Regions from separate parts of the Clostridioides sp. GD02367 genome, predicted to be linked through region 1. Evidence: riboswitches for the same ligand, from Rfam matches in the RefSeq annotation. Region 1 holds a riboswitch; the other holds the start of a gene.
The links. A riboswitch is a leader RNA that binds a small molecule or an ion and turns the genes downstream of it on or off. The one in region 1 is predicted to bind cyclic di-GMP.

Region 2: it holds a riboswitch for cyclic di-GMP, as region 1 does, so the genes downstream of both, Q3223_RS14790 (type II secretion system protein) here and Q3223_RS04815 (SH3 domain-containing protein) in region 1, are expected to answer to the same signal.

What each region holds. Positions count from the first base shown of each region.
Region 1 covers NZ_JBJODK010000003.1:137,329-145,387, reverse strand. Annotated here, with positions in the region: gene Q3223_RS04825 (TetR/AcrR family transcriptional regulator) at 1-538, opposite strand, end outside; gene Q3223_RS04820 (hypothetical protein) at 787-1,185, opposite strand; gene Q3223_RS04815 (SH3 domain-containing protein) at 1,537-2,025, opposite strand; cyclic di-GMP riboswitch class I at 2,110-2,203, opposite strand; gene Q3223_RS04810 (FtsX-like permease family protein) at 2,718-5,048, shown strand; gene Q3223_RS04805 (ABC transporter ATP-binding protein) at 5,059-5,820, shown strand; gene Q3223_RS04800 (DUF3887 domain-containing protein) at 5,922-6,767, shown strand; gene Q3223_RS04795 (hypothetical protein) at 7,172-7,336, opposite strand; gene Q3223_RS04790 (carboxymuconolactone decarboxylase family protein) at 7,860-8,059, opposite strand, start outside.
Region 2 covers NZ_JBJODK010000012.1:32,656-40,714, reverse strand. Annotated here, with positions in the region: gene Q3223_RS14800 (type II secretion system F family protein) at 1-1,164, opposite strand, end outside; gene Q3223_RS14795 (GspE/PulE family protein) at 1,176-2,852, opposite strand; gene Q3223_RS14790 (type II secretion system protein) at 2,991-3,512, opposite strand; cyclic di-GMP riboswitch class II at 3,672-3,757, opposite strand; gene Q3223_RS14785 (ribose-phosphate pyrophosphokinase) at 4,590-5,540, opposite strand; gene glmU (bifunctional UDP-N-acetylglucosamine diphosphorylase/glucosamine-1-phosphate N-acetyltransferase GlmU) at 5,634-7,013, opposite strand; gene spoVG (septation regulator SpoVG) at 7,225-7,503, opposite strand; gene purR (pur operon repressor) at 7,659-8,059, opposite strand, start outside.

The sequences.
Region 1 (8,059 bases):
CTAATTCTTTCTCTGTTAATTCAGTTAGTGAGTCTTGATGTAATATTGCAAATGATGAATAAAGAACAGCATTTGCAAGCTCTAAATCCGTTTCAATTGCACAACTCCCAATCTCACCTTTATCACGCATATAGTTTATATATTTTGCTATATGAGGAACTAAACTTTTTAAAGTTAATTGATTGAGTGCAATTTGCATACTCCAATGAAATTTACCTAATTTAAATGTCTTATACTTTAAAAGAGTTTTTTGTAATAACTCAAATACCACATCGATTTTAAGATTATTTGGTATACAATCATCATATAAAACATCAGAAAAACTTTTTTCATACTGAGCTAGAAATAATTTTATAACTTCATTGAATATTTCATCTTTTGATTTAAAATAGTGATAAAACATACCAACTTCACCACCAACACTATCTAAAATCATTCTTATAGAAGTATTTTCATACCCATATTCTAAAAACAAATTAAGTGCATTCTCAATAAGTTCATCTCGTTTACCACCATTTAATATTCGTTTTCGTGCCATTTTTGTATCTCCTTTTAAACAGAATATCATTCTGCTTAAATTATATCATGCTATAAAATAAACATCAATAATTAGCAAAACGCTATTCTTTAAATTATTATCTAATGAAGAACAAAATCATAACAATATACTTCCAACTAAACTATAAAATAGTTATTCATAAAAAAACTTAAAATAAGATGAAAAGCAATATTGTATATAATACAATAAAATCATATAATACAACTATGTAATTTTTATTCTTGTATTTAATAAAATTTCTTCTTCTTTCTTCTAATAAATATTATCCCAATTAAAACTATAACAATAAATACAACTATTACTGAAAGTATCAATTTTGAAAGAATATTATATATTCCTATGCTTTGACTTTTATGTTTATCTAAATTTCTATGTCCATAATTTTTAGTTCTTATAGTTCTTTTCTTCAAATTAACTCTGCTTTTTCTAGATTTACTACGTTTATGCTTACTTTTAGATTTAATAGTTTTAAATCTAGTATTATTAGATTTATAATTTTCTTGTGCTGAAGAAATGTATACACTAGAATCAATAATAGCTTCAGCCTCAACTTGCAATGGATTTATAGTGCTGATTATAAGCAAAAAAGATATAGCTATTCCAATCAATGTTTTCTTTTTTTTCATATTTTCCCCCTCATAAAAATCTTATATCTAGTTTATTATAATATATATAAAACTAAAAATTACAAAATTTTTCAAATTTCTTATATCTTTTCTTATCTTTAATATTATTTTTATCCTATCAACTTTCTTTTTTATTAAAATTTTCTAAATCAATCTCAATTCATGGCACCTAAAATACAAATCATAAGTTAAATCTATTTTCAATTAAATCTTCGATTTACAATTAAAAAGACCTAGTTAATTTATTATATTTAATATTATAATAAGTTTTTTTACAAAAGAAAAAGAATCCCATGAATAGGATTCTTTTTCTGAAATTTATTAGTATATTTAAAGCTTACTAGTATCCAATTATGATAAACTTAAACATTCTTCTATATATTGACTATATACATATCCAGAATATTTTTTTCCATTTCTATCAATATTAACCCTTGCCCATTTGCCAACACTATAACATACTTCAACTTTAAAACCATCAGGAATTGTAGTTATAATTCTAGAGTCTAATGTTCTATCATTTCTAAGTTCTAAACTTAAGCCATTCGTTCTTATATTTCCTACATAATTCTTTTTTCTATTTTTTACTATACCATTACTATTGCTTTTAGCATTGCTTAATTTTTCTAAATATTTATAAAGTAACCAACCTTTGTCATAATTACTTTCAACTTCTGCCCATATTCCATCGACACATTTTAACTTAACAATTTTACCTTCTGGTATACTTTTCAACTTCATACTATTTATGTCTGGTCTTTCTCTTAAATTTAATTTAATTTTAGTCTTAAAATTGATGCTAGATTCGCCAAAACTTTTCAACATTAATTCAGATATCATCTTAAGCCCTCCTCTTGCCAAATATTAAGTTATTAAAAATATATAACTTTAAAAAATACTTTCAACAAAAAGAATTATTATCTTTTTGGCAACTGGCTGACATGACCTTTATTATATAAAGATTTTAGTCCCTATAGCTTTGCGTCATTAGATTTATCTAATATTGCCTATATCTGAATAATAACATAATTTAAACAATTTAAAAATAATATTACATCAAATTTTATATTAATTAAATATAAATTAAATTTTTAATTAATAATAACCAAAAAATATCTTTATATTTATTAATTTAATTATTCTTCTTCATAATTCATCTGAAAAATAGTAATTTGTATATGATATTACTACTTTTAACAAATCTTTTTCAATAAATATTAATATATAAAAATAATCGATAATTTTTTACATCCTTAATTAATATAAAAAATTAATGATTAATAAAAACCTAAAGATAATTTGTATTAATTATTCTCTTTTAAAAATTTTTACTACTCTATCTATGCTAAATCCTCTCTATACACTTTATCATAAGATGTATATATTTTACTTTTTAAATGACTTGACAAACTAATGATATTATAATATTATCATTATAGACCGACGGTCAGTTTAAATCTTATATTTATACCACTACTATAAAAAAATTCTAAAATTTTTAATACAAAATTTTTAAGAAATGAGGATTATTTATGCTAAAAAGAATATTATTAAAGGATTTAACACGAAATAAAGTAGTAACAATTACTCTATTTATTTTTATTTTACTTGCATCAATGCTAGTATCTAGTTCAATAAATATCATTGTAGAGCTAACTGATTCAATGACTTCCTTGTTTCAAAAATCTCATACACCACATTATGTCCAAATGTATTCTGGGAAATTACAACAAAAAGAAATTGATAAGTTCTCAGCTAAAACTCCATATATAAAAAAACAGCAAACTTCCGAACTTCTAAATGTAAATGGAGCTAATATTTTTCTAGGAAATAAAGTAGAAAATCAAGCTAATAGTGTACTAGAAAATAGTTTTACAAAACAAAACGATAAATTTGATTTTTTATTAGATATGGACAATCAAATAATGCAAATAAAAGATGGAGAAATAGGTGTTCCTGTATATTATATGAAACAATCCAATTTGAAAATTGGAGATACTATAAAAATTATTAATGGTAATTTCTTTATGGAATTTACAATAAAAGATTTTATACGTGACTCACAAATGAACCCTTCACTTGTTACTTCAAAGCGTTTTTTAATCAGTGATAATGATTGGAACACGTTAAAATCTAATATAGGAGAAAGCGAATATTTAATTGAATTTATATTAGATGATATAAATAAAATTAGTGAGTTTGAAACGTTATACCAATCAACTAAGCTCCCTCAAACAGGTACATCAGTGACTTATTCTATTTACAAATTACTAAATTCTTTGTCTGATGGGATTGTAATTACTATTATCATCTTAATTAGTATTCTTCTTATTACAATTTCTATTTTATGTTTACGATTTACTTTAATTACAACGATTGAAGAAGATTATCGAGAAATTGGTGTTATGAAGGCCATTGGTATTAAAAATGGTAACATCCAAAACTTATATTTAATAAAATACTTGTTAATTGCATCTTTTGCAAGTTTTCTTGGTTACATACTCTCATTATTTATAGGCCCTCTTTTTACAAAAAATATTTACATTTATATGGGAGCCATAGACAAAACCATTTTTAGTATTCTCGTTCCATTTATAGGTTCAGTTCTTGTATTTTTAAGTGTTGTATTCTTTTGTAAAGTTATACTTAAAAAATTCGAAAAAATATCAGTAATTAATGCATTAAGAGGTAACCGTTCTACTAACTCTGTAAAATATGGATTCAGTTTTCAAATACACAAAAATAAAATAACAAATACTAACATACTTTTAGGATTAAACGAAGTGTTTAAAAAAATTACAGTCTATGGATTGCTTTGTTTTGTATATACGATTTGTATTTTTATTATGACTGTACCAACTAATTTTTTAAATACTATTAAATCACCTGAATTTATCACTTATATGGGTGCTGGCAAGAGTGATATTCGTATTGATTTGCCTCAAACAAAACAAACTAAGCATCTTTTTAATTCTATACTAGAAAAAATTAATGTTGACAATGATGTTAAAAAGTATGAATCCTTTACAACAAGTTCATATAAAATAAGAAATAAAGATGGCAAGATAGAAAATATTAAAATAGAAAATGGAAACTTTAAAACTTTCCCACTGACATATGTAAAAGGTTCTGCACCAATGAAAGAAAATGAAATTGCATTGTCTGTCATAAATGCAAATGAACTAGAAAAAAGCATTGGAGATAATTTATCAATTTTCTTAAAAGATAAAGAGTTGATTTTAACTGTTAGTGGAATATATCAAGACATTACCTATGGTGGTAAGACTGCAAAAGCTATGCTACCATCTAGTGAAGATAATATACTATGGCATATTGTAAATTTGAATTTAAAGCCTGGTGTCAATGTAGCAGATAAATTAAAGCAGTACAGCATAAATTATTACCCTGCTAAGATTACTGATATGAATAATTATACAAGTCAAACATTAGGTTCTGTTATCAGCCAATTAAGACTTGTTATAAAATTAGCTGTTGTTATGTCTATTGCAATTTCTTCACTAATTACTGCGATGTTCTTTAAAATGCTCATTGCTAAGGATACGCCACAAACAGCAATTATGTTTAGCTTAGGATTTTCTACTAAAGATATACGCATTCAATACATTACTAGAGCTTTATTGATACTTATAATTGGAACTGTTTTAGGAGTCATTATAGCAAATACACTTGGACAAAAAATATCTGGATTACTACTTTCTGGTATCTCAAATCTCCAGTTTGTAATAAATCCATTAATTGTATATGTGCTTTATCCATCAGTTTTAATTCTCACAGTATTAACTACAATTATAGTAATTAGTAGAGCAATTAATAAAATAAAAATTATGTCTATTATAGAATAAGGGGTATGTTATGAATAATATTATAGAAGCTAAAAAAATTATTAAAGAGTATACTATTGGTAAAGGAAATGTACAACAAGTTTTGAAAGGAATAGATTTGTCAATTCAACATGGTGAATTTATATCTATTATGGGTTCTTCTGGCTCTGGTAAATCAACACTACTACATAACATAAGTGGAATGGATAAATTAACTTCTGGTACAGTCAAATTTTCGGGTGAAATGATTTCTAATCTGTCAGAAGAAGCATTATCAAAACTTCGATTAAAAAATATGGGATTTATATTTCAACAAAGTAATTTACTTAAAAATTTAAATATATTTGATAACATAATTATTTCTGCTTACTTAAGTAAAGAAAAAAATCGTCAAATAATCAATGAACAAGCAACAAAACTTATGGAAAAAATGAACATTCTAGAAATAAAAGATAAAGATATTACTCAAGTCTCTGGAGGTCAACTTCAAAGAGCTTCTATATGTCGTGCTTTAATTAATGATCCGAAAATTTTATTTGGAGATGAGCCCACAGGTGCACTTAACTCCAAGTTAACAAATGAAGTAATGGATATTCTTATAGATATTAATCAATTAGGTACAGCTATTATGCTCGTAACTCATGATGTAAAAGTAGCACTAAAAACAGAACGAGTACTATTTATGTCTGATGGTATGATTGTTGGGGAAATTAAATTAGGTAAATTTAATAATCATGATTCAAAATACCGAGAAAATAAACTGATGAGTTGGCTATCAGAGTTAGGTTTTTAATTTTACTAAACTATTCACTTTATGTACTTTAAAGCTAATGACTTATTCAATGTTTGATGCTAAAATATAATTAATAAAATTTAATTATAGGTGATTGCATTATGAATATTACTAAAGGCATAACTTTACTCTTAACATTATCAATTGTAATATCAGTAGTAGGATGTTCCCCAAAAGAAAGTGCTAGTGAAGTAGCAAAACAATATATTGATAGAGTTAACTCTGGTGACTATGAAACAGCATATAGTTTATTAAGTAAGGATAGTAAGAAAAAAATTAGTATAGAAAATTTTGAAGAATTTCAAGATATTTTAGTTAATACAAAGAGAGTAATTAATTATAAAGTAGGTAAAGAAAAAACTATAAAAAAATATAATTATGATGGAAAAAAGTATAAAAATGTAGTTAAATTAGAAGAATCTTTTGAGATAAAAAATATACTTTATAAAAGAAATGATTCTTTAAAAGTTTATCGATATTTTGTAATTGAAAACAATAAATACAAACTATTATTACACGAAAGTTTTAAAAAAGACTTTGCTATCAATAGTATGTATCTCGCTCAACTTAAACTTGATGATTACAAATTAGAAACTATTAAAGAAGTTGAAACCCTACTAAAAAAATCAATTTCTCTTAATCCTACTAATTCAGACCTATATTATGCACAAGCATGTAATTATATGCGTTTTGATGGATTTCCTGGCTCTTCAGATGCGATAAATAATGCTTTTGATTCAATCAATAACTCTTTAAAGTACTTAGATAAAATAGATTCTGATTACAAAAAAAAGATGAGCGACATATACAATCTAAAAGGAGTTATACTTATGGCTAATAAAAGATTTGATGAGGCAAGACAGTGTTTAAATAAGTCATTATACTTTAATAAAGATAATGAAGATCCAAAATCCAATCTAAATTCATTAGAGAGTCAGATAAACTAACTATTTAGTTTTTTATCTATAAAAAACATTTAATATATATTATTCAATGGTAAATAACAATATTTCTGAAACTAATTACAATTTTAAACTATAAAAGACTTATTGTTATAAATTAATACTTGTAATAATAAGTTTTTTATTTAAATTGAAAAACATAACTATTAAGATCTCGTTGTAAAAATTCAAATTAAAAACCTTAATAATTTTTCAATTATATTATTAATAAGATATTAACTAAATTCACACATCTAAACCTAAACACTGTTTATTAAGTGCCCTACACTATGTATATAAAAGCATCTAAATACATTATCTCTATAATAAATTAAACATTAGAATACTCTAAAATAATAAAAAAAAAGGTATAAAGAGCTACCCTCAAGCTCAATATACCTTATAAATGTCTAAACTTCATTTTTTACTAATTTTTCTATATCTTTGATAATATGTTCTTTAGATTTTTTTCCAGCTATAGCATCAAAAATTGCAACAGCCTTTTTCTCTCCAAATTTTTCTGCTACATCATTAAAATCTAGAAATCTAACACTTTCTTTTTGTTTACCAAACATATAACACCTCTCATACACTTTTATATACTTATTATAACTTCTATATATTTATTTTTCACCAATAAACGTTAGACAAATTAGTTCCTTTATTTTTTCAGTCTGATTCTATTTTCAAAATTCCTAACAAAAACAGTTTATTCTACTCTATAAATAAAAATAGACAATTTAATTTGTAGTAAATTTGATAATAAAATACAATGAACAAAATTTTATTTATTGTACTTTCAAAAACTTTTTATTAAAACTTATATGAGTTATAAAAAATATATTACTATATGAAACATAAATATGTAAATATAATTATCCCAATATTCAATTTATTTAAAACAATAAAAAGTATAGTATATTGAATAGCAACACTATACAATTCTCAATATAATCTGTAATAAAAAATACTCTAAATTTTTAATTTTTTGTATACAATTATAAAAAATCAATAAAAATATATAATTATAAGAATAAAATTTAGCACAATTTTAAACAACTAAATGCTACTAATATAAATAAATTATTGATACTAAAATTATACATTAAACTCTTCTAGAACCTTTATTGCGAATCTTGCGTTTGGATACGTAATAGACCCACCACCAATTACACCTATTTTTATTGCTTCTATAATTTCATCATTACTCGCGCCAGAATTAATACAACCCTCAATATGATAACAAATACATTCATCACATCTACTTAAAATAGAAATAGCTAATCCCATTAATTCTT
Region 2 (8,059 bases), on a different contig from region 1:
AACCAGTACCGCAACTATAATACCAACTGCAATTATTAAAACAGGTTCTATCATTGATGCCATCCTATTTAAATAAATTTCGGATTCATACTCATAGAATTCGGCCATCTGTCTGCTTATATTCTCTAACTCCCCTGTCTGCTCTCCTATAGCTATCATCTGCACTAATACAGAATCAAAATAGGTATATCTCTCTAAGTTTTCTGCTAAGCCCTCACCTCTTGTTATTCCATCTTTAGCTGATGACAAAATCTTTTCTGCCATGGTATTATTTACACTATCTATAATATAATCAAGTCCCTGAACTAATGGGTACCCTGTTGATACAAATAGATACAATGCTCTTGAAAAACGTGTAGCTACCATACAGTTTATTCCTTTTCCTAAAATAGGTATCTTATTTATGACTCTATCTTTATGTGCTCTACCAATTGGTGTTTTTAAATATTTCTTAAATTGGTAAATGGACAGTATAATAGCTAGAAGTACTATTATCCAAAACTTCTTCATAAACATACCAAACCCCATAACAATTCTTGTTATAAGGGGAAGGGTTGCACCTACTGTTGTAATTGAATTAACCATCTTAGGCACCATAAATGCTGTAAATATAAAAATCATTATAAATGAAGAAATTAAAACTATTAGTGGATATGTTGCTGCATTTCTAAGCTTTTGCTTAATTCTATGTTCACTTGAGTAAAATGAAGCCATACTTTTTAATACTTCATCTAATTTACCTGTGGCCTCACCTGTAGCTACCATAGCTCCAAGTAATTTTGGAAACTTTGATTTTGATGAAAGCATTGAATCTGCAATAGTAGAACCTATTTTTATTTCTGCCACTATACGATTAATTTCTTCTCTCAAGGTAACATTAGTTGACCTTCTGGCTAATGTTTCTAGTCCTGAAATACTATTTATACCTGAAGATACTATAATAGCAAACTGTCTACAAAAGTGGCTTATCTGGTCAGCTCCTAAGTCTTTTTTTCTCTTTCTACTAAAGACATTTATATTTTTACTTTTACTTTCTTTAATTTCGAGAACTCTAAGATTTCTTTTTCTAAGTAGATTTCTAGCTTCATTAAAATCATTAGCTTCAATCACATCAGTTTGCTTTTTTCCATCCTCTTTTATCACTGTATACTTAAAACTTTTCATAATATCATCCTTTAATCAGTCATCAAAATTATTCTAATCATTTCTTCTACTGTTGTCTTTCCATTTAAAACCTTTTTAACTATATCCTCTTTTAGACTAATCATACCTTGTTGTCTAGCTACCTTTAAAATTTCTCTTTGATTGGCAGATGAATCTATTAACTCTTTTATTTCTGGTGTTATTTCAAGCATTTCAAATATACCTAGACGCCCCTTATATCCTGTATTATTGCATCTTTCACATCCTTCTCCTTTATAAATAGTTACTGATTCATTTATATCAATACCAAGAGCCTTTTTTTCTCCGATATCTGCTTCATATGAAACCCTACAATGCTCACAAATTTTTCTTGTAAGTCTTTGAGATATTACCCCTAAAACAGATGAAGTTATCAAAAAACTTTCTACATCCATATCTAAAAGACGAGAAATTGCTCCAACTGCTGTATTTGCATGTAATGTGCTTAAAACTAAATGTCCTGTAAGAGAAGCTCTTATTGCTATTTCCGCAGTTTCAGTATCCCTTATCTCCCCAACCATTATTATATCTGGGTCTTGACGCATAAAAGCTCTAAGTCCACTGGCAAAGGTAAGACCTGCTTTTTCATTTATTTGAGATTGATTTACGCCAGGTAATTCATACTCTATAGGGTCTTCTATAGTTAGGAGGTTCCTATTTTCTGTATTTAATTGATTTAACATTGAATATAATGTAGTTGTCTTTCCACTTCCAGTAGGACCAACTACCAATATAAGCCCATAAGGAGTGTTTATCAACTCGTCATATATCTTAGAGCCATGTTCATCTATTCCTAGTACTTCTTTACTAACCATAAAATTACTCTTATCAAGAACCCTCATGGCTATCTTTTCATCCCTATTAGTTGGCATTGTAGAAACCCTAAAATCTATAGGTTTGTTATCTACTTTTAAATAGATTCTGCCATCTTGTGGGATTCTCTTTTCAGATATATTTATATCTGACATTATTTTGATACGACTTACTACTGCTTTGTATGGCGCTGAGTTCATTCTCATATATTCCCTTAGCATACCATCTATTCTAAATCTAACACGCATGTAATTTTCGCTTTGTTCTATATGTATATCACTTGCTTCCATTCTCACAGCATTTTCTAGTATGTTGTTTACTAATCTTACTATTGGAGCTGCGTTTACATCTTCTTCAAGTATTACTGTTTCTCTTACTCCACCAGTTCTATTCTTGTTGTACTCAGTCATTGCCTTATTTATTTCTGAATGAGCATAAGCATGACCTATTGCTTTGTTTATATCTTCTGCACTCGATATAAATATTTCTACATCTTTCCCTGACATACGTCTTACATCTTGAACTGCTTCTCTATCTTGTGGGTCTGACATGGCTAGACATATCTTGTCTCCATCGATTTTGAATGGAAATATCGCATATCTTTTGCATATATTTTCTGGAACCATTTTTGTAGCTAATGTGTCTATTTCTGTTCCTTCTAAAAATACACTTTCTATATCCAAAAGTTCTTTTAATACACTTATTAATAAGTTACTATCTATAAGACCTTCTTGTACTAGAAATTCTCCTAGTCTTTTTCCACTGTTTTTTTGTTCTGATAATGCCCATTTAAGCTGGTCTTCTGTTATGTATCCTTTTTCAACCAGTTTGTCTCCTATTCTAACTTTTTTAGCCACAGATTTCACTCCTTTACTATCTCAATTATATCATCATTTGTGATTGGATATAAAAGAAAATAGTATAAAAAGACAGGAAGATTCTTCTTCCTGTCTTTTTCATTAAATTTATAATATCTTACTTAATAAATATGAGTATTACTTAGCATCTGAATCCATATCAGTATTGTCTATAAGTACTATATATAGAGCTTTATTATCCACTGTGTCAGTATCTTTTAATTTATTTGCACTACCTAAACTAGCATTTGTATATATTTTATTTTCACCTAAATCACTCAATAATTTTGCTGATTGTGCTTTTGTTAATGTAACTCCATTATCACTATCACCTATTTGTAGTGCTAGTTTCTTTCCAACTAAAAGTAAGTTATAATTGCCTCCTATATCTGCTTTATCTGGAAGAGATTCCATATAAGTCTCCAAGATAGTTAAATCAGCTTTATTATCTGTTGAAACTGGCATCTTATTAGTATCTGAATAATAAGACAAAGCTGCACTCTTAACTGAACTATAATCAGACTCAACACTTGCTACCTTAGCCTTATTTATATTACTAAATAAAGCTGGAACTGCTACTACTGCTAATATACCTATAATTGCAATTACTACCAATAATTCCACCAAAGTGAAACCTTTTTTATTCTTTCTTAACTTCATTTTTATTCCCCCTCAATTTTTTTAATTAATACTTACTTATAATATACCTGGTTAAAATCTAAGTAAAGTTATTTACACGTACTAACCAGATTTATTTCTAGCATATAACCATTTTAAAACAAAAAATGCTATGAAAATAAAAGTATCCATAAATAAATACAATTCCATAGCCGGTTGCACCACTAACTCCATATGTCCCAAGGTGCCCACATCACAGAACATATATCAGCGTTTCTATTTTTATTAAATTCAGGGTAATGCATAATTATATATACATATCCACTTATATTATATAATAGTTACCAAATTTTATCAACTAAGTTTATATTATTTATATATACCAATTTTTTACATATTGAAACACAACTTCTAGAAATATTTAGACTATACAAAAAAAGAAACATCTCCCTACAATTATCATATATCGTAAGGAGATATTTATAAATTATCATTTAGTTTTATCATCGTCATTTCCATCCTTTGCTAATATTTATTTGAAAGCTAGAAGCTATTACAATATAGTATTTTATTAAAATCATCTATTATAAACATTCTATCTCTTTTAATTATGATTCAGCCACAATCACTATATAAACGAAATTCTTCATTTACAGATATGCTTATTGTGCAAAATTACTTTCTTTACAGTAACTTTATATAATCCAGAACCCTCTCACAAACATTAAAGATATAGAATAGATACTATTTTCAATTCTTATAAATAAACTTTCAATAGATTTTTTTATTCCTTATAGATTGTGACTGAATCATTTAATTATTAAGGGTTCATCTTCTGACCTTCCCATTGGAAACACCTCTTTCTTTATTTATATTTACATAATACTACATAATCTGAAATTTTTCAATACTTTTTCCAAATATTTTTTATATTCATAATATTCATAATTTTATTTACTTCTTATACTTATTTTTACTTAAATTCACCAAAGTTTCAAACTATAATCCTTTTCTAAAATTACATATACACATCTAAAATATTCCTATAAATTAAAATAACAAAAAAGAGTTGTCCAAAAGTTTTATATCCTTTTAAACAACTCTTATAAATCTAATAAATTAGAATAATTTACTTACTGATTCGTTAGAGAATATCATTCTTATAGCATCACCAAATAAAGGAGCTACAGTTTTTATCTTTATCTTATCAATTCTTTTCTCTTCAGGAAGTTGTATAGTATCAAGAACTATTAACTCACTTATCTCTGAATTAGAAATTCTTTCAATAGCTGGTCCTGATAATACACCATGAGTACAACAAGCATAAACATCTTTTGCACCAAATTCTTTAAGTGCATTTGCTGCATTAACTATTGTTCCTGCTGTATCTATCATGTCATCTAATAGTATAACATTTTTACCTTTAACGTCACCTATTAAGTTCATAACTTCACATACATTAGCTTTTGGTCTTCTCTTATCTATTATAGCTATTGGCACTTCTCCATTTAAAGTATTGGCAAATTTTCTTGATCTAGTAACACTTCCTAAATCAGGAGATACTACTACTAAATCTTCTATTTTCTTTTCATTGAAGTAATCTGCTAATATTGTTCCACCTAATAAGTGGTCTAGTGGTATATCAAAGTATCCTTGTATTTGAGCTGCATGTAAATCCATTGTTAATACTCTGTCTGCTCCAGCAGCAGTTATTAAGTTTGCAACTAATTTAGCAGTGATTGGATCTCTTGCCTTAGCTTTTCTGTCTTGTCTTGCATATCCATAGTAAGGAATAACTGCTGTTATTCTTCCTGCTGATGCTCTCTTTAATGCATCAATTAAGATTAATAACTCCATTAAGTTATCATTTACTGGACTGTTAGTAGATTGTACTACAAACACATCACAACCTCTTACTGTCTCATTCATGTTTACACATATTTCACCATCACTGAATGTACCTACTTCACAGTCTAGCACTGATACACCTATATAGTCAGCTATCTTCTGCGCTAACTCTTTCGATGAATTACCTGCAATAATTTTAATCTCGCTTCCGCTAGTATTCATTTATGTAACCCTCCTGAAAATTTTAAAATCCTAGTGAATATAATTTATAATAATTTCGAGCTAAATTTATTAGCCAAAATAATAAACTAATGATTACTTACCTTCTGCATCTTTTTGATTCTTCTTTTCTACCCAGCCTTCTTTAATAACTTGTCTTTCTCTAGCTATTGCCAAGGCTCCATCTGGAACATCGTGTGTTATTGTTGAACCAGTTGCTATATATCCTTTTTCTTCTACAACTACTGGTGCAACTAGGTTAGAATTTGAACCTATAAATGCATTATCTTTTACTATTGATTTAAATTTGTTTTTACCATCATAGTTTACAAAGACTACTCCACATCCAATGTTTACATTTTTACCAACATGTGCGTCTCCTATGTAAGAAAGATGAGATGCCTTTGAACCATCTTCTATAACAGCATTTTTTACTTCAACAAAATCGCCTATTTTTACATTGTTTCCTAAGTTACTCTTTGGTCTTAGATATGCATATGGACCAATAGTAGTATTTTCTCCAACTTTACTATCAATTATAGTTGAATTTTTTACTTCTGTACCATCACCTATTTCTGAATTTGTTATAGATGAATTTGTCCCAATTATACAATCTGAACCTATCTTTGTTTTCCCTTGTAACATAACTCCTGGATATATTATAGTATCATTACCTATCTCAACATCAGATTCTATATAGGTAGAGTTAGTGTTTATTATAGTCACTCCATTTACCATATGAGATTCATTTATTCTTCTTCTCATAATCTCTTCTGCTTTTGATAATTCTACTCTTGAATTAACACCCATAAGCTCTTCAATAGTTGAACCTGCAAATGCACCAACTTTAAGACCTTTATCTCTCATTATTTTAGCAGTATCAGTTAAATAATATTCGCCTTGTGCATTGTTATTATTTAACAAATCTAATGCTTCTCTAAGACTCTTACCATTAAAACAATAAATTCCAGAGTTTATCTCACTTATCATTTTTTCTTCTGAATTTGCATCTTTTTGTTCCACTATTCTGAGAAGGTCACCCTTCTTATCTCTTATTATTCTACCATAACCTGTTGGGTTTCCAACTCTTGTTGTAAGAACTGTGGCATGATATTTATTTTCTATATGATATTCAAATAATTTTTTTAATGTCTCTTCCTTTATAAGTGGAGTATCTCCACAAAGTACAACTATTATATCTTCATCATTAATATATTCTTTAGCCATCTTTACAGCATGTCCTGTTCCAAGCTGTTCTGTTTGCATAGCTATTATAGTTTCTTCTGCTAGTTTTTCTTTTACTACCTCAGCTTCATGTCCCAAAATCACAACAGTATCTTTTACACCAGATTTTTTTGAAACATCTATAATATGGTTGACCATTTCTTTTCCACATACTTTATGAATAACTTTTGGGTATTTAGACTTCATTCTTGTTCCTTTGCCTGCGGCAAGGATTATAGCTTTAAAGTTCATTGATACACTCCATTCAATCAATTTAATTTTATTCGTATTATTCTCTCAATCAATATACATTATAATACATTTATTTGACAATTTGTATACAACATATACATTATCACTAATAATATAGCACTTTTTTACTAAAAAGTACATATTTTAATACAAATTCTCCATTTAAAAAGAGCCTAAATGTTCGGGCTCTCTCCATTTTATATATTTATTATTATTCAGCAGCTACTTCCCATTGAACTAATGCTTCATGATAAGCTTGTAAAACTGCATCTTCTAAAACTTGTCTCATTTCTGCATTTATTGGATGAGCTATATCTCTGAAATTTCCTTCGCCTACTTTTCTGCTAGGCATTGCTATAAATAGGCCATTATGGCCTTCTATAACTTTTATATCATGTACTACAAACAAATTATCGAAAGTTATTGAAACTATACATTTCATCTTACCTTCTTCTGTTAATTTTCTTACTCTTACGTCAGTTATCTTCATACCAAAATATCCCCCTTTGATTTTGACAGAAATTAATTTATATTAAAATTATTATCGCTGGAATAAATTAATATAAACTGTTTTTTAAGTAATTCTATGAACAACTAGGGATATCCTCTTTTTATTTTTACATATTTTTCTAAATATTTTTTTTATTAATCTTCATCTATCTCAAATTCAAATTCTGAATCTTCTTCCTCATCTAAATCTTCATTTCTATATTCATCTTTAAAAGTCTTTAAGTTTGGCTCTACTACTATTTTATCTCCATCGACATCCAACTGAATTAATGAGATATAATCTTTTACCATCTTTTCTGAAGGGTTTGTTGTAGATATGAATACTCCAGTACCTATAACTTCTGCACCAAATTCATTCATAAGGTCTACCATTCCTTTTATAGTACCTCCACCCCTCATGAAATCATCTATAATTATAACCTTACTGTCTGGCTTAAGGGCTTTTCTTGGTAAACTCATACTCTCAACCTTAGAGCTTCTATTACCACTCACATATGTCATACTAAGAGTAGGACCTTCTGATACCTTTATATCTT